DNA from 4 places in the Mesorhizobium sp. M0058 genome. Region 2 is predicted to be linked to each of the others. Evidence: predicted binding sites of a transcription regulator. Region 2 holds the regulator's gene; each other region holds the start of a gene.
The links. Region 2 encodes PhoB, which activates phosphate uptake and scavenging genes when phosphate is short. Its sites were predicted from a motif close to TGTCATNNANCTGTCAT; they were not measured.

Region 1: a site for PhoB is predicted at 3,532-3,548, ahead of ugpB (sn-glycerol-3-phosphate ABC transporter substrate-binding protein UgpB). Genes of this name have one in related genera too.
Region 3: a site for PhoB is predicted at 2,240-2,256, ahead of NKJ75_RS19270 (PhoX family protein). Genes of this name have one in related genera too.
Region 4: a site for PhoB is predicted at 3,336-3,352, ahead of NKJ75_RS03295 (RNA degradosome polyphosphate kinase). Genes of this name have one in related genera too.

Annotation. Positions count from the first base shown of each region.
Region 1 covers NZ_JAMYUQ010000019.1:34,441-39,808, reverse strand. The annotation lists gene NKJ75_RS27440 (sn-glycerol-3-phosphate import ATP-binding protein UgpC) at 1-337, opposite strand, end outside; gene ugpE (sn-glycerol-3-phosphate ABC transporter permease UgpE) at 345-1,193, opposite strand; gene ugpA (sn-glycerol-3-phosphate ABC transporter permease UgpA) at 1,203-2,087, opposite strand; gene ugpB (sn-glycerol-3-phosphate ABC transporter substrate-binding protein UgpB) at 2,159-3,469, opposite strand; gene NKJ75_RS27420 (hypothetical protein) at 3,655-3,801, shown strand; gene NKJ75_RS27415 (bifunctional diguanylate cyclase/phosphodiesterase) at 3,950-5,368, shown strand, end outside.
Region 2 covers NZ_JAMYUQ010000008.1:560-5,927, forward strand. The annotation lists gene xylF (D-xylose ABC transporter substrate-binding protein) at 1-581, opposite strand, end outside; gene NKJ75_RS14850 (ROK family protein) at 847-2,082, shown strand; gene phoB (phosphate regulon transcriptional regulator PhoB) at 2,113-2,802, opposite strand; gene phoU (phosphate signaling complex protein PhoU) at 2,819-3,523, opposite strand; gene pstB (phosphate ABC transporter ATP-binding protein PstB) at 3,565-4,389, opposite strand; gene pstA (phosphate ABC transporter permease PstA) at 4,407-5,368, opposite strand, start outside.
Region 3 covers NZ_JAMYUQ010000010.1:233,539-238,906, reverse strand. The annotation lists gene urtB (urea ABC transporter permease subunit UrtB) at 1-59, opposite strand, end outside; gene urtA (urea ABC transporter substrate-binding protein) at 174-1,484, opposite strand; gene NKJ75_RS19275 (hypothetical protein) at 1,799-2,194, shown strand; gene NKJ75_RS19270 (PhoX family protein) at 2,312-4,225, shown strand; gene NKJ75_RS19265 (GMC family oxidoreductase) at 4,288-5,368, opposite strand, start outside.
Region 4 covers NZ_JAMYUQ010000002.1:80,479-85,846, reverse strand. The annotation lists gene ppx (exopolyphosphatase) at 1-988, opposite strand, end outside; gene NKJ75_RS03295 (RNA degradosome polyphosphate kinase) at 988-3,180, opposite strand; gene NKJ75_RS03290 (zinc-finger domain-containing protein) at 3,415-3,660, shown strand; gene NKJ75_RS03285 (FAD-dependent monooxygenase) at 3,680-4,918, shown strand; gene NKJ75_RS03280 (TIGR02117 family protein) at 5,143-5,368, opposite strand, start outside.

The sequences.
Region 1 (5,368 bases), on a different contig from region 2:
TGTCGATCTCGTCCTTGGGAGTACCCCGGTTGCGCAACCCGTAGGCCATGTTGTCGTAGACCTTCATATGTGGATAGAGCGCATAGTTCTGGAACACCATGGCGATGTCGCGCTCGGTCGGACCGATCGTGTTGACGATCTTGCCGTCGATGGCGACGGTGCCGGAAGAAATGGTCTCAAGCCCGGCGATCATCCGCAGCAGCGTGGACTTGCCGCAGCCGGACGGCCCAACCAGCACGCAAAGCTCCTTGTCGGGAATGGCGATGGAGACACCCCTCACCGCCTCGACGCCGCTGGGATAGACCTTCTTCACATCCTTCAGATCGACGGTCGCCATCGGCTTCTCACTTTTCGGAATCGACAAGTCCGCGCACGAACCAGCGTTGCATCAGCACCACGATCAGGATCGGCGGCAGTATGGCCAGCATCGCGGTGACCATGACCAGATGCCATTGGGTATCGGCATCGGCGAAGGAAACCATCTTTCTAAGTGCGATGACGATGGTGTTCATGTCGTTGCTGTTGGTGACGAGCAGCGGCCACAGGTACTGCGTCCAGCCATAGATGAAGAGGATGACGAACAGTGCTGCGATGTTGGTGCGCGACAGCGGCAGCAGGATGTCGAAAAAGAAGCGCCATGGTCCGGCGCCGTCGACACGCGCCGCTTCCACCAACTCACCTGGGATGGTCATAAAGAACTGGCGAAACAGAAGCGTGGCGGTGGCCGAGGCGATCAGCGGAATGATCAGGCCGGCATAGGTGTCGATCATGCCGAGATCGACCATCACCTTGTAGGTCGGCAGGATGCGCACCTCGACGGGAAGCATCAGTGTGATGAAGATCAGCCAGAAGAAGACCATCCGAAGCGGAAAACGGAAGAACACGATCGCATAGGCCGAAAGGATCGAGATGAAAATCTTCCCCACCGCGATGCCGAGCGCCATGATCGTGGTGTTGAGCAGCAATCGGCCGACACTGACGCCGCCGATGCGGCCGACACCGCCGAACAGCGCCTCGCTGTAATTGTTCCAGACCTGGTCGCCGGGCAAAAGAGGCAATGGCGGCTTGAGGATGGTCTGCAGCGTCTGCGTGGAGGCAACGAAGGTGTAGTAGATCGGGAAAGCGACGATCAGGATGCCCAGGATGAGCACGGCGTGGGCGATGGGGGCGCGAAGCGGGGACTGACCAATCATCGCTCGCGCTCAACCGTAGTGGACTTTGCGTTCCACATAGCGGAACTGGATGGCCGTGAGTGAGATGACGATGACCATCAGGATGACCGACTGCGCGGCCGAATCGCCGAGGATCAAATTGACGAAACCGTCATTGTAGACCTTGTAGACCAGCGTCTCGGTGGCCTTGCCTGGCCCGCCGCCGGTGACGGCATGAACGATACCGAAAGTGTCGAACAGCGCATAGACAGTGTTGACGACCAGCAGGAAGAAGGTCGTCGGTGCGAGCAGCGGGAAGACGATGGTCCAGAAGCGCTTCGTCTCCCCGGCGCCGTCCATGGCCGCCGCCTCTATCAACGTCTTCGGCACCGCCTGCAGCCCGGCGACGAAGAACAGGAAATTGTAGCTGATCTGCTTCCAGGCAGCCGCAGATACCAGCAGGATCATGGCTTGGTTTCCGTTAAGCAAGGGATCCCAGGCGATGCCGAGACCTCTCAAGGCGTAGGCCAGCGAACCGATCGAGGGGTTGAACAGAAACAGCCACAACATGCCGGCAATCGCCGGCGCCACCGCATACGGCCAGATCAGCAGCGTGCGATAAAGGCCTCTGCCGCGCACCACCTTCTCGGCCATGACGGCAAGCAACAGGGCCACACCCATGGCGACGATCGCGGTCGCCAGAGAGAACACCAGCGTGACTTTGATCGAGTTGAGGTAGGCCGGGTCGGCCAGCACCTTGCGAAAGTTGGCGAGCCCGACGAACTTGCTCTTCAGCCCGAACGGGTCTTCCCTAAGCATCGACTGGTAGAGCGCCTGCCCGGTCGGCCAGTAGAAAAAGATCAGCGTAATGGCGAGTTGCGGCGCCACCAGCAGGTAAGGCAGGGTCTTGTTGGGGAAGACGACGCGTGGAGACAGGGTGATTCCCTCGCTGTTCGGGAAATCGTCCACGCGGGTCCGCGTGGACGAGGTTCAACTGACAAATCGCTTCAGTTTCCGATCGCTTCCTGAATCGCCTTGTTGCCGCGTGCGACCGCGTTGTCGAGCGCCTGCTGCGCAGTCTGCTGGCCGGCCAGCATCTTCTCGAACTCCTCATTCTCGATGTCGCGCACCTGCGGCAGGTTGACGAGGCGCACGCCCTTCGAGTTCTCGGTCGGCGCCTTGCCCAGCATCTGCAGGATCGGCGTCTCACGGCCCGGGTTCTTGTCATAGAAGCCGGACTTCTTGGTCGCCTCATAGGCAGCGAGCGTCACCGGCAGATAACCCGACTTCTGATGCAGATACTCCTGCACTTCGGTCTTGGACAGGTGGGAGAAGAACGCCGCGACGCCCTTGTATTCCTCGTCCGATTTGTTGCCGAACACCCACAGGCTGGCGCCGCCCGGCGTGGTGTTCTGGGGCGCGCCCTTGGCGTCACTATCATAGGGAAGCTGGCCGATGCCGTAGTTCATGCCCGACTTGACGATGTCACCGAGACCCCCCGACGATTCGGTGAAGATGCCGCATTCTCCGGCAAGAAAGATCTGCTTGGCTTCGGATGTACGGCCGCCATATTTGAAGGTGCCGTCCTTGGCCAGGTCGGCGAGCGCCTGGAAATGATTGACGAAGATCGGCGCATTGATCTTGAGCTCGACGTCGGTTCCGGCAAGTCCGTTCTGGTTGGTGCCATAGGAAACGTCATTCCAGGCAGCGAAGGCCTCAAGGTGGATCCAGGTCAACCAGGTCGAGGTATAGCCGCAGGAAGCGGCGCCGCTCGCCTTGATCTTCTTGGCGGCTTCCCACACCTCGTTCCAGGTCTTTGGCGGATTGTTCACATCAAGCCCGGCCTTCTGGAAGATATCCTTGTTGTAGTAGAGGATGGGCGACGAGGAATTATAGGGGAAGGACAGCATGGTCCCGTCCGGCTTCGAATAGTAGCCGACGATGCCGGGCAAATACTGGCTCTTGTCGAAGGTCACGCCGGCGCTGGTCAGCACATCGGCCACCGGCTTGATCGCACCTTCGGCGGCCATCATGACGCCGGTACCCACGTCGAACACCTGGATGATGTCGGGCGCTTGCCCCGCACGAAAGGCAGCGATGCCGGCATTCAGCGTTTCGGGATAGGTGCCCTTGAAAACAGGGAGAATTTCATAGTCGCTCTGGCTGGCATTGAAATCCTTGGCGATCTTGTCGACCACCTCGGCATTGGCGCCGGTCATTGCATGCCACCAACTGATCTGGGTGGCGGTGAAGGCGGAGGTGGTGGAAAGCAGGGTCAAGGTGGCGGCAACACCGGCCGCAAAGCCGAACAACTTCATGTTTCATCTCCCGTTTGTCATTGGCGAAAGGGGCGCTCCCGCGAACGCAATATGTGTCGCTGATGACAATCGGACAACGGATTTGTTGCTGTTTCGTGAATTTCATACCCGGCTAACTTCGCGCCCCCTCGCCTTGCAACGAGGACAGAGAGAAATGCCAAGCCGGCTCAGCGATAGAATGGGGCATGGTGGGCCTGCAAGGATCGCCGACCGCCCAGCGATGCGTGAAGGGCCCGCGTGACAGCGCCACGCACCTGCACCGTGCGGCCGCCAAACCGGCGCTCGGCCAGATCGAGATCGGCCGAGCGGCATCGCGCCAGGCGCTGCTGTAACCGTGCGTCTGGAATGAGAACAGGATCGCCGCAACGTACAACCCGAAAAACCCGCTGTAGTTGTAGTTCGCATAACCGATTCTTCGTCAAGCGTGGCATACTAATCAAGTGGACGGCTTGATTGCTGTGGGAGAGCAGGTGGGGCGAGATGCTGACGGTCTATAATTGTATCGTGCATGAGCACGATCTGAGACTGGTCGCACTGGCAGCGCTCATTTGCGGTATTTCTTCCTTCTCGGCGGTCAACCTGCTTCGCCATGTCGACCGCTCGAGCGAGCGCAACCGCTATACCTGGCTGATGATAGCAGCCACTTCCACCGGCTTCGGTATCTGGGCGACGCATTTCATCGCAATGCTTGCCTTTTCTCCCGGAATCCCCAACGCCTACAATACGGAAATGTCGGCGCTTTCGCTCGCCGGTTCCGTCGCCCTGACCGCCGCGGGCATGTGGATCGCCACCTTGCGCCGGGGCATCGACTACCCTCTGGTCGGGGGCGCGGTCCTCGGCGCCGGTATCGCCGCCATGCACTATATCGGCATGGCCGCCTTCGAGGTCGAAGGGCGCATCGTCTGGAACCCGCTGCTGGTAGGCGTCTCGGTGCTGACAGGCGTCACCCTCGCCGCGCTGGCGCTGCTGGTCGTGTTGCGACGGCCGTCCATGCAGGCCACAATCGCCGCCGCCATCCTGTTGACGCTGGCGATCTGCAGCCTGCACTTCATCGCGATGGGCGCGGTGTCGATCTTCCCGGACTCCTCCATCGAGATATCGCAGTTCACGGTCGAACCGATGTCGCAGGCCTTCGCCGCCGCTGCTGTCAGCCTGGCTATCCTGGTGCTTTCAGCCGCAGCATTGTGGATCGACCTGCGCTTCCGTCGTCACAAGATCGAGGCCGAGCGCATGCACGGCCTCGCCAACGCCGCCGTCGAGGGCCTGATCGTATGCGACGGCGCCCGCATCGTCAGCGCCAATGACAGCATCGCCGCGCTAACCGGCATTGCGCCGGAAGTGCTGAACGCGATGCTGCTTGGCGACCTCTTCGGCGAACGCACCGCGGCCGGCATGTCCGACTGCAGCGGACAGGCACAGGAAGCCGAACTCAGAGCCCATGACGGCGCCACCATCCCCGTCGAACTTATCGCCAGGAGCATCGACTATTGCGGCAAGCGGCACAGCGTTGTCGCCGTGCGCGACATCCGCGAACGCAGGAAGGCCGAGCAGGAGATCCTGCGCCTCGCCCATTTCGACCCGCTGACCGGGCTCCCCAACCGCCGCAGTTTCTCCGGCCGGCTTGAGGCCGAAATTGCCGTAATGGACCGCGGCGGCAAGGGTGGGCATCTTGCGCTGCTGCTGCTCGACCTCGACCGCTTCAAGGAAGTGAACGACCTGTTCGGGCACGGCGCCGGCGATGCCATGCTGCAGAAGGTGGCGCTATGCGCCTCCGCCGTGCTCCGCCATGAACAGATGCTGGCGCGTCTCGGCGGCGACGAGTTCGCCATCATCGCCCCGAACCTTCCCGACCCGCAGGCGGCCGGCCGCATCGCCGAGGCGGTGCTGGCGGCCATGCGC
Region 2 (5,368 bases):
GGCAGCCAGCCATCGGTATAGGCCTCGCCGACATTCTTGATCTTGCCCGAGTCGATGGCTTCCTTGAGCACTTCCATCGAGCCCGAGAACAGGAAATCGGCATTCGGATCCGAGCCAGAGCCCTTGATGAAGACATAGTTGCCTTCGGGCTTCGCCTTGAACACTTCGCGGGCCTGCATGCGGCCGACTTCCTTGTTGTCGAAGGTCAGGTAGAAGACGTCCTTGTTCTCGATCAGGCGGTCATAGCCGACGACCGGAATGCCTTCGTCCAGCGCCTTCTGCACCGCCGGGCCGATGGCCGAGGCGTCCTGCGCCAGGATGATCAGCGAGTTGGCGCCCTGCGAGATCAGGCTTTCGACGTCGGTCAGCTGCTTGCCGGGATTGGACTGCGCGTCGGCGGAAATGTACTTGTCGCCGGCAGCCTCTATCGCCGTTTTCATCGCCGCCTCGTCGGTCTTCCAGCGCTCTTCCTGGAAGTTCGACCACGACACGCCGATGACCTTGTCCTTCGCCTGCGCGACCGACATCAGCGCCAGCGACATGGCGACACCCGCCAGCATGGCGGCTGCAAATCTGTTCATCATAATCCTCCCTGCGCCGCGTGCGGCGCGACAAAACTGGCCCGAGGGCCGGCACACAGAGGCGCTATTTTTTCGAGCCTCGAAAAAATACTGGTTCAATGATAACGCGCTGTCAACATCGATTCTGATGGATTCTGATGGCCGTGCCGAATTTTTTCGAGGTCCGCAATAAACAATGACAGGGCTGCCGGCGTCTGCCAATATTTGGCTGGTGCCGTCGAACGCCGTCACTATCATGAGGCGCGAGGAGGCCGGGAGGAAACAAATGTCGGTTGGAATCCGCCACGACGATCTGCGCCGTCGCAACCGTGCGATGGTGATTTCAGCCGTGCGCCGGGCCGGCCAGCCGTCGCGGACCGAGATTGCGGCGACCACCGGCCTCAGCCACTCGACCATATCGGCAATCTCGTCTGATCTGATTCAAGAAGGCATCCTGATTGAAGGCAAACCTGGCGAGACCGGCGCACTGAAACGCGGCCGGCCGCAGGTGGGCCTTGGTCTCAACCCGGAAGCGGCGGCGGTGATGACCGTCGTGCTGTCGCTCAATTTCCTGTCCGTCACCGTCATCGACTATGCCGGCCACGTCGTCGCCGAGGAACAGCGCCGGCTGGACACGCTGACCAAGCCGCGCGACGAGCTGATTGGCGAATGCGTAGCAATCGTCCGGCGGCGGCTTGAGGATCCCGACCTCGATGTCCAGAGCATCGCCCGCATTGCCATGGGCATCCAGGGCATCACCGATTCGCAGGCGCGCGCCATGCTGTGGTCGCCGATCACGCCACTGACCGACATTGCCTTCGCCGACATGTTGGAAGCGGAATTCGGCATTCCTGCCACCATGGAGAACGATTGCAACATGATGGCGGTGGCGCTGCAATGGCGCCAGCCCGAGCGCTACCGCGACAATTTTATCGCCATCCTCTTATCGCACGGCATCGGCATGGGCCTGGTGCTGAAAGGCGAACTGTTCACCGGCACCCATTCCTCGGGCGGCGAGTTCGGCCACATGATCCACCGTCCGGGCGGCGCGCTCTGCCGCTGCGGGCGGCGCGGCTGCGTGGAAGCCTATGCCGGAAACTACGCCATCTGGCGCAGCGCCAAAATGATGGGCGAGGATGCCGAGCCGGTCGATATCGGCGACGCTGATATGCGCGCACTCGCCGCGCGCGCCCGCGAAACCGACGGCCCGGAGCGCGAAGCCTATCGCAGGGCCGGCGAGGCGCTCGGCTTCGGCCTCGGCAGCCTGTTTGCGCTGATCGATCCGGCACCCGTCGCCATGGTAGGCGTCAGCGCCGCCGCCTTCGACCTGATCGAACCGGCATTGCGCGAAGCGATCGCCCAGACCGCCGGCGGCCAGCACTCGAAATCGATCTCCTTCGACACCGAGCCCAACGAGCTGCCGCTGATCCGCGAAGGCTGTGCCATGCGCGCGCTCGGCTTCGTCGATCAGGAGATTTTCGCGCCGGGCATTCAGGCCAAATCCGGCAAGCATGTCGCCTGAATGGCCGGCAACGGCGCGACGCGCAGCATCCTAATCTTCCCTGATCGCGTAGCCGGCGCCGCGAATGGTACGGATGACATCCGGCATGCGGCCGTTGTTGACCGCTTTGCGTAAGCGCCCGACATGGACGTCGACGGTTCGCTCGTCTATATAGATCGTCTCGCCCCAGACATTGTCGAGCAGTTGGCTGCGCGAGAACACGCGGCCGGGATGGCGCATCATGAATTCGAGCAGCCGGAACTCGGTCGGTCCGAGCCTGATCTCGCTCTTCTTGCGGTAGACCCGGTGCGATTCTCGATCGAGCACGATGTCGCCGACCTTGAGCACGCTCGACAGCACTTCCGGCTTGGCCCGGCGCAGCAGCGCCTTCACGCGCGCCATGAACTCCGGCGTCGAGAATGGCTTGACCAGATAGTCGTCGGCACCGGTGGACAGGCCGCGCACGCGATCGCTTTCCTCACCGCGCGCGGTCAGCATGATGATCGGCAGCCGCTCGGTTTCGGGCCGCACTCTAAGCCGCCGGCAGAGCTCGATGCCGGAAACAGCGGGCACCATCCAGTCGAGCACCAGGAGATCGGGCACGTTTTCCTGCAGGCGGATCTCGGCTTCGTCGCCGCGTGTCACCACCTCGACCTGATAGCCTTCGGATTCGAGGTTGTAGCGGAGGAGCACGCCCAGCGGCTCCTCGTCCTCCACGACCATGATGCGTGGCGCGATCATAGGCAGTTCACCCTCATCAGGCCGGCGTGGCCATCGCCGTCTCGTCCTGCTTCGGACGATTGGCGGGCAATTGCTGGCCGGTCAGCACATAATACGCATTTTCGGCGATGTTGGTGACATGATCGCCGATGCGCTCAAGATTCTTGGCGCAGAACAAGAGATGCGTGCAGGCGGTGATGTTGCGAGGGTCTTCCATCATGTAGGTCAAGAGCTCACGAAACACGGACGTGTATTTGACGTCGATGCGCTCGTCGTCATTCCTGAGTTTTGCAAGCGCTGCCGCATCGGTGGCGGCATATTCCTCGACGACGCCTTGCACCTGGATCAGCACCAGTTGCGCCATGGCATCGATGGAGTGCGAGAGGTCGCGCGGCGTGACGCTCAAGCCCACGGTGCCGACGCGTTTGGCGATGTTCTTGGCGAGGTCGCCGATGCGCTCGAGGTCGCCCGCCATGCGGATCGAGCCGACCACGGCGCGCAGATCGTTGGCCATCGGCTGGCGCTTGGCGATCAGCGTGATGGCGCGGTCGTCCAGTTCGCGCTGGCGCGCATCCATGATGGCGTCGTCGGAAACGACACGCTGTGCCAGCGCATTGTCCGAATTGAGCAGCGCCCTGGTCGAGCCGCTGACCATCGAGCCTGCCAGATCGCCCATGTCGCGGATCAGCTTGCTGATCTGCCCGAGCTCTTCATCGAAGGAGGCGACGGTATGTTCACCCATGATCTTGGTCCTCGTGCCTGAAAATTCACCCGCCGGACGGCTCAGCCGAAGCGGCCGGTAATGTAGTCCTGGGTGCGCTTGTCGTCGGGGTTGGTGAACATCTTGTCGGTGGCGCCCTCCTCGACGAGATAGCCGAGATGGAACATCGCCGTGCGCTGCGAGACGCGCGCCGCCTGCTGCATCGAGTGGGTGACGATGACGATCGTGTAGTTCTGGCGCAGTTCGTCGATCAGCTCCTCGACACGGGCGGTGGCGATCGGATCGAGCGCCGAGCAGGGCTCGTCCATCAGGATCACCTCCGGCGACACGGCGATGGCGCGCGCGATGCACAGGCGCTGCTGCTGGCCGCCGGACAGGCCGGTGCCGGGCTCCTGCAGGCGGTCCTTGACCTCGTTCCAGATCGCAGCCTTCTTCAGGCTCTGCTCGACGATCTGGTCCATGTCGGACTTGCGCTTGGCCAGCCCATGGATGCGCGGGCCGTAGGCGACGTTCTCGTAGATCGACTTCGGGAACGGGTTGGGTTTCTGGAACACCATGCCGACGCGGGCGCGCAGTTCGACGACATCGATGTTCTTGTCGTAGATGTCGTCTTCATCGAGCGTGATCTTGCCGGTCACCCGCGCCGAATCGATGGTGTCGTTCATGCGGTTGAGGCAGCGCAGGAAGGTCGACTTGCCGCAGCCGGACGGGCCGATCAGCGCCGTCACCTGGTTCTGGCGGATGTCGAGATTGACGTCGAACAACGCCTGCTTCTCGCCGTAGAAGACGCCGACCTTGTCGCCGCGCATCTTGATGACTTCGTTCGACTTGGCGTTCATTTTGTCGCCCACTGCATTCTCAAGGGACTGTTCGGTCATGATGTTCATACCAAATTGCCTTTTTTCTACCAGCGCCGCTCGAACCGGCGCCGGAGCACGATCGCGGTGATGTTCATGGCCATGAGGAAGACGAGCAGGATGATGATGGCGCCGGACATGCGCTCGACAAAAGCGCGCTCAGCCTCGTTTGCCCACATATAGATCTGAACCGGCAGCGCGGTCGCCGGATCGAAAGGCGTCGTCGGATAATCGGCGACGAAAGCGACCATGCCGATCAAGAGCAGCGGTGCTGTCTCGCCGAGCGCACGCGCCAGGCCCATGATGGTGCCGGTAAGGATGCCTGGGGCGGCAAGCGGCAGGATGTGATGGAACACCATCTGCATCTTGGAGGCGCCGAGACCTAGGGCCGCCGAGCGGATCGACGGCGGCACCGCGGCGAGGGCGGCGCGCGTGGCGATGATTATGGTCGGCAATGTCATCAAGGTCAGCACCAGGCCGCCGACGAAGGAAGCCGAGCGCGGCATGCCGAGGAAGTTGATGAACACGGCAAGGCCAAGCAGACCGAAGACGATCGACGGCACCGCCGCGAGATTGTTGATGTTGACCTCGATCAGGTCGGTGAAGCGGTTCTTCTTGGCGAATTCCTCGAGATAGATCGAGGCGGCGACGCCGATCGGCAGCGCCAGCAACAGCACGATCACCATCATGTAGAACGAGCCGATGATCGCCACGCCCATGCCCGACGTTTCGGGCCGGCTGGAGGCGCCATAGGTGAACAGGCCGGTGTTGAAATGCTCGGCCATCACGCCGTCGGCTTTAAGCTTGTTCATCCAGTCGATCTGCTGGTTGGACACCTTGCGGCGCGCTTCATCGACGCCGAGGTCGATCTGACCCTTGAAGGCCGAGTCGAGGTTCGCGGCAGCCAGGATGTCGACGTCACGCGTCCTGCCGATCACCGACGGATCGGCGGAGACGATGTCGCGCAGCTGGACGCGGGCGCCTTCCGACAGGAAGCCCCTGAGCTTCA
Region 3 (5,368 bases), on a different contig from region 2:
GGCAAAAGACTTGCCACCAGGAACACCAGCATGAGGCCGAGAGTGCGCGACAGGATCATCCGTTCAGATACTTTCCGAGAGGGTGGAATTTGGCGTCCGGGCGGGCTGAAGCGCCCGGACGCTTGGCGGTACCGATCGTGGACGCGTCCACGATCGGTCAGTCCCGGGAGGGATCAGTTCGTGCCCTTGCCGCCGCATTTGCCGGTGGCAACGTTGAAGTTGCCGCAGGACAGAGGCGCGCGCCAATCCGAAATCAGGTCCTTGGAATCGGGCAGATAGTCGGACCATTCGTCGCCCATCACGAGGCCGGGCGTCTGCGACACGGTCTCGAACTGGCCGTCGGCCTGGATCTCGCCGATCAGCACCGGCTTGGTGATGTGATGGTTCGGCATCATGGTCGAATAGCCGCCGGTGAGGTTCGGCACGGACACGCCGACCATGGCGTCGATGACCTTGTCGGGATCGGTAGTGCCAGCCTTTTCGACCGCCTTCACCCACATGTTGAAGCCGATATAGTGAGCTTCCATCGGGTCGTTGGTGGTGCGCTTGTCATTCTTGATGAACTTGTGCCAGTCGGCGATGAACTTCTTGTTTTCGGGTGTGTCGACGCTCTCGAAATAGTTCCAGGCAGCGAGATGGCCGACCAGCGGCGCGGTATCGAGACCGGCCAGTTCTTCCTCACCGACCGAAAAGGCCATGACCGGGATGTCCTCGGCCTTGATGCCCTGGTTGCCGAGTTCCTTGTAGAACGGAACGTTGGCGTCGCCATTGACGGTCGAGACGACGGCGGTCTTCTTGCCGGCCGAGCCGAATTTCTTGATTGCGGAGACTTCGGTCTGCCAGTCGGAGAAGCCGAACGGCGTGTAGTTGACCATGATGTCTTCGGCGGCGACGCCCTTGGCCTTCAGATAGGCCTCGAGGATTTTGTTGGTGGTTCGGGGATAGACGTAGTCGGTGCCTTCCAGCACCCAGCGCTTCACCGAGCCACCGTCCTCGCTCATGAGATAATCGACGGCAGGAATCGCCTGCTGGTTCGGGGCGGCGCCGGTGTAGAACACGTTGCGCTCGCTTTCCTCGCCCTCATACTGGACGGGGTAGAACAGGATGTTGTCGAGTTCCGAGAACACCGGCAACACCGATTTGCGCGACACCGAGGTCCAGCAGCCGAACACGGCGGCGACCTTGTCCTTCGAGATCAGCTCGCGCGCCTTTTCGGCGAAGAGCGGCCAGTTGGAGGCCGGATCGACAACGACCGCCTCGAGCTTCTTGCCGAGCAGACCGCCCTTGGCATTCTGCTCTTCGATGAGCATCAGCATGGCGTCTTTCAGCGTCGTCTCCGAAATCGCCATGGTCCCCGACAGCGAATGCAGAATGCCGACCTTGATCGTGTCTTCGGCGGCCTTGGCCGGAGACGACATCGACAGGCCGGCGGCGATCACGCCCGCCGAAAACATTTTTGTTATTGTGGAGAAATTACCCCTCATACCGAAGACTCCCAAGCTGTTTGATTGCACCGCGACAATGCAAAGCAACTGCCGTGCCAAACGCGAAGGCGCCGCTCATAAAGATGGAATAGCCGAGCGTTATCAGCCGGTTGGTATATTAGCCTGGAGAAACAACAAAGGCAGCCGGTAAAAATTGATTGAGGCAAATTTGCGCAGCGCACACGACTTTTGCCTAATTTTCGCCCAATTGAGACAAATGCCTAGTTTTTGATCTCCGGCCGTGGTTTCCGGGCGAACAATGTTGCGGCACCGCGCAAAAATAGGGCAAGCTCGCCCTTCAAAAGAGAGACGTCATGACATCTCGCATCTCACGCATTTCCTGCATCCTGCTGCTGATGGCAACGAGCGGCGCCGCGCGCGCCGATTTCAGCGAGGGCAAGCTTCCGGACGGCACCTATCATTGCGAGGTCTACCTGCTCGGCGCCTTCCTCAACCTCGGCGACATCACTATCAAGGGCAATGTCTATAGTGGTCCGGTGACATTCGGCACCGCGACGCAAGGCTACAACTATCAGATGAATGCCAATGGCGAGATCACCTGGCTCGGGCCGCTGGGCGGCTATACCACCGGTGGCAACTCCGTCTCCATGACACAGGCAACACTGGACGGCGAGACCGCCCCGTCATTCGACATCATTCTGAAGCAGCCCGACGGCGCCTTCACCGCCTCGACCTGCACCAAGGGCTGAGCGATGCGTAGTGCCGCGCCCAGTTGCGGCAAAACCTTCCTCTTATGTCATGTGAATGTTGCCTAGGCAGACTAGGGCAACGGTGCGCCGTAACATCCACCCTGAGAGGCAGACACCATGGCCAATGCACCGTCTTCATCCTCCCCCGTCATCCGCGAAATCATTGCCGAGCGCGTCTCGCGCCGGTCTCTTTTGAAAGGCAGCCTCGCCTCCGGCGCGCTGATTGCCGGCGGCAGCTTTGTCGGCTCCTTGTTTGCCGGCGAAACGCATGCCGCCACAGCGCAGTCGACGCTCGGCTTTCCCGAGCTGAAACGGGTCTACGGCAAGACCCATGCCGCCGCCGAAGGCTATGAGACGACCATCGTCGCGCGCTGGGGCGACCCGCTTGCAGCCGGCCTCGCCGAATTCGACGGCAACAAGGTCGCGGCGGAGGAACAGGAAAAGCGCTTCGGCTACAATTGCGACTACATCGCCTTCATGCCGCTGCCCAAGGGCACGGTGAATTCCGATCATGGCCTGCTCTGCGTCAACAACGAATACATCTCGCCCAATGTGATGTTTCCGGGGATGACCGAGGGCGATGCCGGCAAGACGATGACCAGGGAACAGGTCGATCTCGGCATGGCCGCGATGGGCCATTCGATCGTCGAGGTGCAATTGAAGGACGGCAAGTGGGCAAGCGTGGCGGACAGCCCGCTCAACCGCCGCATCACCGCCAACACCGAAATGACCGTTTCCGGACCGGTTGCCGGCCATGCGCTGATGAAAACTTCGGCCGACCCGACTGGCACGAAAGTGCTCGGCACCAGCTATAATTGCAGCGGCGGTTTCACCCCCTGGGGTACGGTGCTGACCTGCGAGGAAGGCGTGTCCGACATTTTCGGCGGCGACCCGAAAAAGGCGCCGACTGCCGACCTGCTCGACCGTTACGGCTTCGACGGCTCCGACATCTATGGCCGCGGCCGCTTCCATGACCGCTTCAACCTCGACAAGGAACCGAACGAGGCCAACCGCTTCGACTGGGTGGTCGAGATCGACCCTTACGATCCTCAGTCCAGGCCGGTGAAGCGCACGGCACTTGGCCGCATGTCGCATGAGGCCTCGACCGTGGTCCTCAACAAGGACGGCCGCGTTGTCGTCTATATGGGTGACGACGACTATTTCGAATATATGTACCGCTTCGTCTCGGCCAAGGCCTATGACAAGGCCAACCCGGCCTCCGGCGCCGATCTGCTCGACGATGGCGTGCTGTCGGTCGCCCGCTTCGATGCCGATGGCTCGATGACGTGGCTGCCGTTGGTGCACGGCCAGGGCAAGCTTACCGTCGAGAACGGTTTTGCCGACCAGGCCGAGGTGCTGTTGAAGACGCGGTTTGCGGCAGATGCGCTCGGCGCCACGCCGATGGACCGGCCCGAGGACATCGAGACCAATCCGGTGACCGGCCGCGTCTATGCGGTGATGACCAAGAACAAGAAGCGCGACCAGTCAAAGGTCAATCCGGCCAACACGCGGCCGGAAAATCTCTGGGGCCATATTGTCGAACTGATCCCGCCCGGCGGCCGCGGCGCGGACGCCGACCACACGGCCGAAAACTATGCCTGGGACCTGTTCGTGCTCTGCGGCAATCCCAGGGATGCCAAGGTCGGCGCCACCTTCCATCCGGATACGTCGGACAATGGCTGGTTCGTCTGCCCCGACAACATCACCTTCGATCCGGCCGGGCGGCTGTGGGTGGCGACGGACGGCGCCAATGATTTCGACCTGCCGGACGGCGTCTATGGCGTCGACACCGAAGGTGCGGCGCGCGGCCTGCCGAAGCTGCTGTTCACCTGCCCGCACGGCGCCGAAGCGACCGGCCCGTGCTTCACGCCGGACGGCTCGACTTTGTTCCTGTCGGTGCAGCACCCTGCGGAAGATGCAGAGACGCTCGACAAGGCGCAGACGCTGTGGCCCGACTTCAGGGATGGCCAATTGCCGCGGCCGTCCGTCGTCGCCATCCGCCGCAAGGACGGACAGCCGGTCGGCGCATAGTGTCCTAGGGAAAAGGGCGGAACGCGCCATGCGCGTTCCGCGTAGCGATCCGGGAGGACGGCTCAGATCGTCTTGGCCGACATTTGCGAAGCGATGTATTCGGCCTGGCGGATAGCCAGCGACACGATCGTCAGCGTCGGATTTTCAGCCGCACCGGTGGTGAACTGGCTGCCGTCCGACACGAACAGGTTTTTGATGTCGTGCGCCTGGCCGTGCTTGTTGACGACGCCGTCTTCCGCCTTTTCACTCATCCGGTTGGTGCCGAGATTGTGGGTTGAGGGATAGGGCGGCGTCGGGAAGGAGCGCGTCGCGCCGACCGCATCATAAAGCGCTGTGGCCTGCTTGTAGGCATGGTTGCGCATCGCCGTGTCGTTGGGATGATCATCGAAATGCACGTCGGCGATCGGCATGCCGTGCGCGTCCTTCTCGTCCTTGTGCAGCGTGACGCGGTTTTCCGCGCGCGGCATGTCCTCGCCGACGATCCACAGGCCAGCCATGTGATCATAGTGGTCGAGCGCGGTGGTGAAGGAACGGCCCCAGCCGCCGGGATTGAGGAAGGCGGCCATGAAGGGCAAGCCGAGCGACAGCGTCTCGAATTCATAGCCGCCGACAAAGCCGCGTGAGGGATCGTGCCGCGCCTCGTCGCGGATAATGCCGGCCATGGTGGTGCCGCGATACATATGCACCGGTTGGTCGAAGATGGCGTAGACCGAACCGGTGGTGTGGCGCATGTAGTTCTTGCCGACCTGCCCCGACGAATTGGCAAGCCCTTGCGGAAACTTCGCTGACTCGGAGTTTAGCAGCAGGCGCGGGCTTTCGATCGAGTTGCCGGCGACGGCGACAATGCGGGCCTTCTGTTCCTGCAGCTTGCCGTCCTTGTCGGCATAGACGACGCCGGTCACCTTGCCTGAGGCGTCGTGGTTGATCTTGATCGCCATGGCATTCGGCCGGACTTCGAGATGGCCGGAGGCCTCGCCCTTGGGGATCTCGGTATAGAGCGTCGACCATTTGGCGCCCCATTTGCAGCCCTGGAAGCAGAAGCCGGTCTGTTGGCAGGAGTTCCGGTCATCACGCTCGACCGAATTGATTGCCATGTTGCCGGTATGACATTCCTTGTAGCCGAGCTTGTCGGCGCCGGCCTTG
Region 4 (5,368 bases), on a different contig from region 2:
CCGAGCGCGACCGCAGCCGCGCCAGTTCCTCCGAAGCGGAGACCAGCGGATCGGCCTTCTGCTCGGCAGGGTCGAGCAGCGAATAGAGAAACCCTTCGCGCACGCCCAACGCCGAGACGATGATCTTCGACGGCTGCATCGCCGCCATGATCTCCTGCAGCACGACCGCGCCATAGGGCAGCAGCGAACGGCGGTTCTTCGACACACCTTCGATGCCCTTGACCTTCTCGATCTCGCCTTTCGCCACCTGCTTCAGGAAATTGGCGGCGCTTTCGACACCGATCTCATAGTGGTGCATGACGCCAAGCGGGTAGTTGGTCATTTCCATGTGCAGCCGGGCAAGGTTTCGCCAGGTGCCGCCAACGGCGTAAAAGGGCCGTCCCAGCCCGCCCTTCAACAATTTGGCGCGCGCCAGTTCGTCGCGGGTGATCTTTGCCGCCTGGGCGAGCGAATTCCTGGCCATGTCCTGCAGCCGCAGGCCACCCAGCGGCAGCGTGATGCCGTCGCCGATCGCCTCGCCATTGATGTCGATAAGCTCCAGGCTGCCGCCGCCAAGATCGCCGGCAATGCCATTGGCGGGGTGGAAGCCCGAAATGACGCCAAGCGCCGAATAATGCGCCTCCTGCCGGCCAGTGAGCACGCGGATCTCGGTCTTGAGCACATCCTGGGCGCGGTGGATGAAGTCGGGGCCGTTGATCGCTTCGCGGGCCGCGGCCGTTGCCAGCACAAACATGTGCTCCGCACCCGCCTGGTCGGAGAGCGCGCGGAAACGGCGGAACTCCTCCATCGAGCGCGTCACCGCCTCGGGGTCGAGCTTGCCGGTCGAAACGATGCCGCGGCCGAGGCCGGCCAGCATCTTTTCGTTGAACAGCAAGGTCGGCGAGCGCGCCAACCCTTCATAGACGACAAGGCGGATCGAGTTCGAGCCGATGTCGATGATGGACAGCGGCCGGCGATCCTGCAGCCGGCCTTGGGACGTTGAAATCATCAGCCGGTGTTCTTCTTGCGACGCTTGAACTGCGCGATGCGCTTGGGCGCATGCGACTTCAGCGCGTCACCCCGTCCCGACAGGCTCGGATTGGTCATGAAATATTCCTGCGCGTTGAACGGTTCCTCACCCTCCTCCAGCACGACGCGCCGGGAGGTTCCGTCAGCCAATACGTCGAAACTTTGCTGGTTGTCCATGATGTTGCCCAGCATGATCTGGCCAAGGATCTGTTCATGCACCGTTGGATTGGTGATCGGCACCATGGTCTCGACGCGGCGGTCGAGATTGCGTGGCATCAAGTCGGCCGAGGCGATGTAGACGATCGCCTCGTCCGACGGCAGGCCATGGCCGTTGCCGAAGCAGTAGATGCGGCTGTGTTCGAGGAAGCGGCCGACGATCGACTTGACCCTGATGTTTTCCGACAGGCCGGGCACCTGCGGCCGCAGGCAGCAGATGCCGCGCACGACGAGATCGATCTCGACGCCGGCACGGCTGGCGTCATAGAGCGCGTCTATGATGTTGGGATCGACGAGCGCGTTCATCTTCATCCATATGCGCGCCGGACGGCCAGCCAGCGCGTGGGCGACCTCGTCGGCAATGTGCTTGAGGATGCGGCTGCGCAGCGTAAATGGCGAGATGGCGATCCGCATCTCATCGGTCGGCTCGGCATAGCCGGTGATGAAGTTGAACAGCTGGGCGACATCGCGCGCGATCGTCGGATCGGTGGTGAAGAAGGACAGGTCGGTGTAGATGCGCGCGGTCACCGGATGGTAGTTGCCGGTGCCGAGATGGACATAGTTGCGCAGCTTGCCGTCCTCGCGCCGCACCACAAGCGACATTTTCGCATGGGTCTTCAGTTCGAGGAAGCCGAACACGACTTGGACGCCGGCGCGTTCGAGGTCGCGCGCCCAGCGGATGTTGGCCTCCTCGTCGAAGCGCGCCTTGAGCTCGACCAGGGCGGTCACCGACTTGCCTGCCTCGGCCGCGTCGACCAAGGCGCGCACGATCGGGCTGTCGTTGGAGGTGCGGTAGAGCGTCTGCTTGATCGCCACCACCTCCGGGTCGGCCATCGCCTGGCGCAGGAACTGGACCACCACGTCGAAGGATTCATAGGGGTGGTGGACGACGATGTCCTTCTCGCGGATGGCCGCGAAACAATCGCCGCCATGCTCGCGGATGCGCTCGGGAAAGCGCGGATTGTAAGGGGTGAATTTCAGGTCGTCGCGCGGCACGGCAACGATCTCGGAAATCTGGCTGAGCGCCAACGGGCCGGTCAGAACGCTGATGCGGCTCGAAGAGACGCCAAGCTCGCCGGCGACGAACTCGCGCAATTCGCCGGGCATCGACTTGTCGAATTCGATGCGGATGACCGAACCGCGGCGGCGCCGCTTCAGCGCCGTCTCGAACAGGCGCACGAGATCTTCCGACTCTTCCTCGACCTCGATATCGCTGTCCCGGATGATGCGGAAGGTGCCGGAACCCTTGACCTCATAGCCGGGGAACAGCTTGCCGATATAGAGGCCGACAGCCTCCTCCAACGGAATGAAGCGAACGTGCTGCTTGCGGTCGGGCAGACGGATGAAGCGCTTCAGCGCCACCGGCAGGCGCAGAAGCGCGCTCATCTCCTCGCCATTCTTGCGATGGCGCAATTGCAGCGCCATCGAGAAGCCGAGATTGGGAATGAACGGAAACGGATGCGCCGGGTCGATCGACAGTGGAGTCAGGACCGGGAAGACCTGGTCCTGGAAATGGTCTTCCAGCCAGACTTTCTCATCCTTGGTCAGTGCATCGCGGGTGATGCTCTCAATGCCTTCCTTGTTGAGCAGCAGCATCAGCGCCGAAAGGCTGTTCTGCTGGTCCTCCTGCAGCCGCTCGACCTCGCGCAGCAATTGTTCCAGCTGCTGCTCCGGCGTGCGGCCGTCGGGGCTCTTGAGCGCAATGCCTTCGCGCACCTGGCCGGCAAGGCCGGCGACGCGGACCATGAAGAATTCGTCGAGATTGGCGGCTGAAATCGACAGGAAACGGACGCGTTCGAGCAGCGGATGGTGCTGGTTCTGGGATTCCTCGAGCACACGCCGGTTGAACTGCAGCCAGGAGAACTCACGGTTGACGAACCGATCGGGGTTGCCGCCCTCGGGGCTCGCCACCTCGACATTGATGAATTCGCTCTGCACCGGCTTCAGTTCGTTCATGGTTCCTGCTCTTCCCCCGCCAACCGTCCCTTGGAGCGCCGCTGGACGTGCCATGCCTCTAACACGCTTTTGTGGCGCATGACCCTTCGGCGAAAACCGTTCCGATTTCAGGGACATGCACTTAACCGGCTCAACGTATCCTCTGACAGGCTTTTGCGACAGTTTCATTTCATCGATCTTGCAAACAGGCCTGTTATGTTCCAGATGCTTTTCGACGAGATCAAGGAGACGACGATGGCAGGCGGTTCCATTCCCCATTTCCAGAACGATGCGGGCCATCCGGCAATCGACATCGGCGTCAAGGAATTCATGTGCACCGGCGCCAACCCGCCATTCGACCACCCGCATGTGTTCCTCGACATGGGCGACGACAATGAAAAGGTCTGTCCCTACTGCTCGACGCTCTACCGCTATTCGGCGAAGCTGAGGGCGACGGAAACGCTGCCGGCTGGTTGCCTTTATATCGACCAGGCCGCCTGATCCTTCCGCGACAAGCCCGATGGAAGACATCAGGTCCCGGCAGGTCATAATCGCCGGGGCCGGCATCGCCGGGCTGACCGCTGCCCTTGCCTTCGCCGGACGGGGTTATCCGGTAAAGCTTATCGAACAGGCACAGCACCTCGAAGCGGCCGGCGCCGGCATCCAGCTTTCGCCCAACGCAACACGCATTCTTGGAAAACTCGGCGTGCTCGACCGACTGCTGCCCGCAGCGTTGCGGCCGGAAGCGGTCGTGCTCAAGGACGCCGGGACGCTGCGCGAACTGGCGCGGGTACCGCTCGGGCACGCCGCCGAAGCGCGCTGGCAGTCGCCCTATCTTGTCGCCCATCGCGCAGATCTGCAGGCAGCGCTGCTGGGGCAAATGGCTGAACGGTCGCAGATTGAGCTCATCACCGGCGCCCGCGTGACCGGCATCGTCAAAGACGCGCAATATGTCGCCGTGACCGCCGAAGTGGACGGCCGCGAGATCGAGGCACGCGGCAAACTGCTGGTCGGCGCCGACGGCGTCTGGTCGGCGGTCAGGGCGCAACTCGCAGGCGAGGACTTCGTCAAAAGCCGTTTTTCGGGCGAACTCGCCTGGCGGGCTACAATCGCGGCCGACGGTGCGGCCGGAGAAGCCTTTGTCGCGATCGGCGCCGCCGACTGCGTCACCACGTTCCTGCATCCTGGCTTCCACATGGTCGCCTACCCCGTCAGCAAAGGCCGGGCCTTCAATCTCGCCGCCTTCACCAAGGGTGAGCGCATGGCCGAAGGTTGGTCGGGCCATGCCGATCCCGCGATCCTCACGGCTGCCCTGCGCGGCACCGCGCCGGGCCTGACGAAGCTTGTGGCACTGGCCGGCCCATGGACGGCCTTTCCGATCCACACCGTCGAACAGAAGCGGTGGACGAGCCCGCAGGGCATCGCGCTGATCGGCGACGCTGCGCATGCGATGACGCCGTTTGCCGCACAGGGCGCGGCAATGGCGATCGAAGATGCCATCACGCTTGCCGACGCTATCGCCGATTTCCCTGGCGATCTGCCCAGAAGTTTTCAAATCTGGGAAAATCTTCGGCGGCCGCGTGTCGCCAAGGCCGCGCGTCGTGGGGCCGTAAACCGCCTCGCCTGGCATGCTGCCGGCCCGGTGGCGATCGCCCGCAATCTGTTCCTGGCCATGCGCTCGCCCGACAAGCTCGCCGCCGACCTCGACTGGCTCTATGGATGGCGAGCGGACACTCGGCAGTCTAGATCGTCGACGTAGCGATCCTTCCCACCCCCCTCTGTCCTGCCGGACATCTCCCCCGCAAGGGGGGAGATTGGATGTCGCCGTCGCCTTCGCCAAAATCGCCGGCGTTGCAGCAGGAGCGCCGCGGGCAAAACGGCTGATCTCCCCCCTTGCGGGGGAGATGGCCGGCTGGCCAGAGGGGGGTGCTGTCCCGCTGACTTCAAAAGATCCAACACTGTCGGGGTGCGGCGTAGGAGCTGCTAATTATACAGCCGCATTGAAAATCGCAGCGAGGCCGGCAGCGGGTTCCACCAGCCGGTGCGCAGGCCGGCGGTGCGCAGGCCGGCGGCTGTCCAGGTGTTACAGCCGACAAGCGCGTTGAATTGGCCGTTCGCCTCGAAGAAGCGGTCGAAGCTGGAATAGGCGGCGTTCTCGATGACGACCGGACCATGCGGCCCTTGCTGGAAACTCGCGTCGATATAGTTG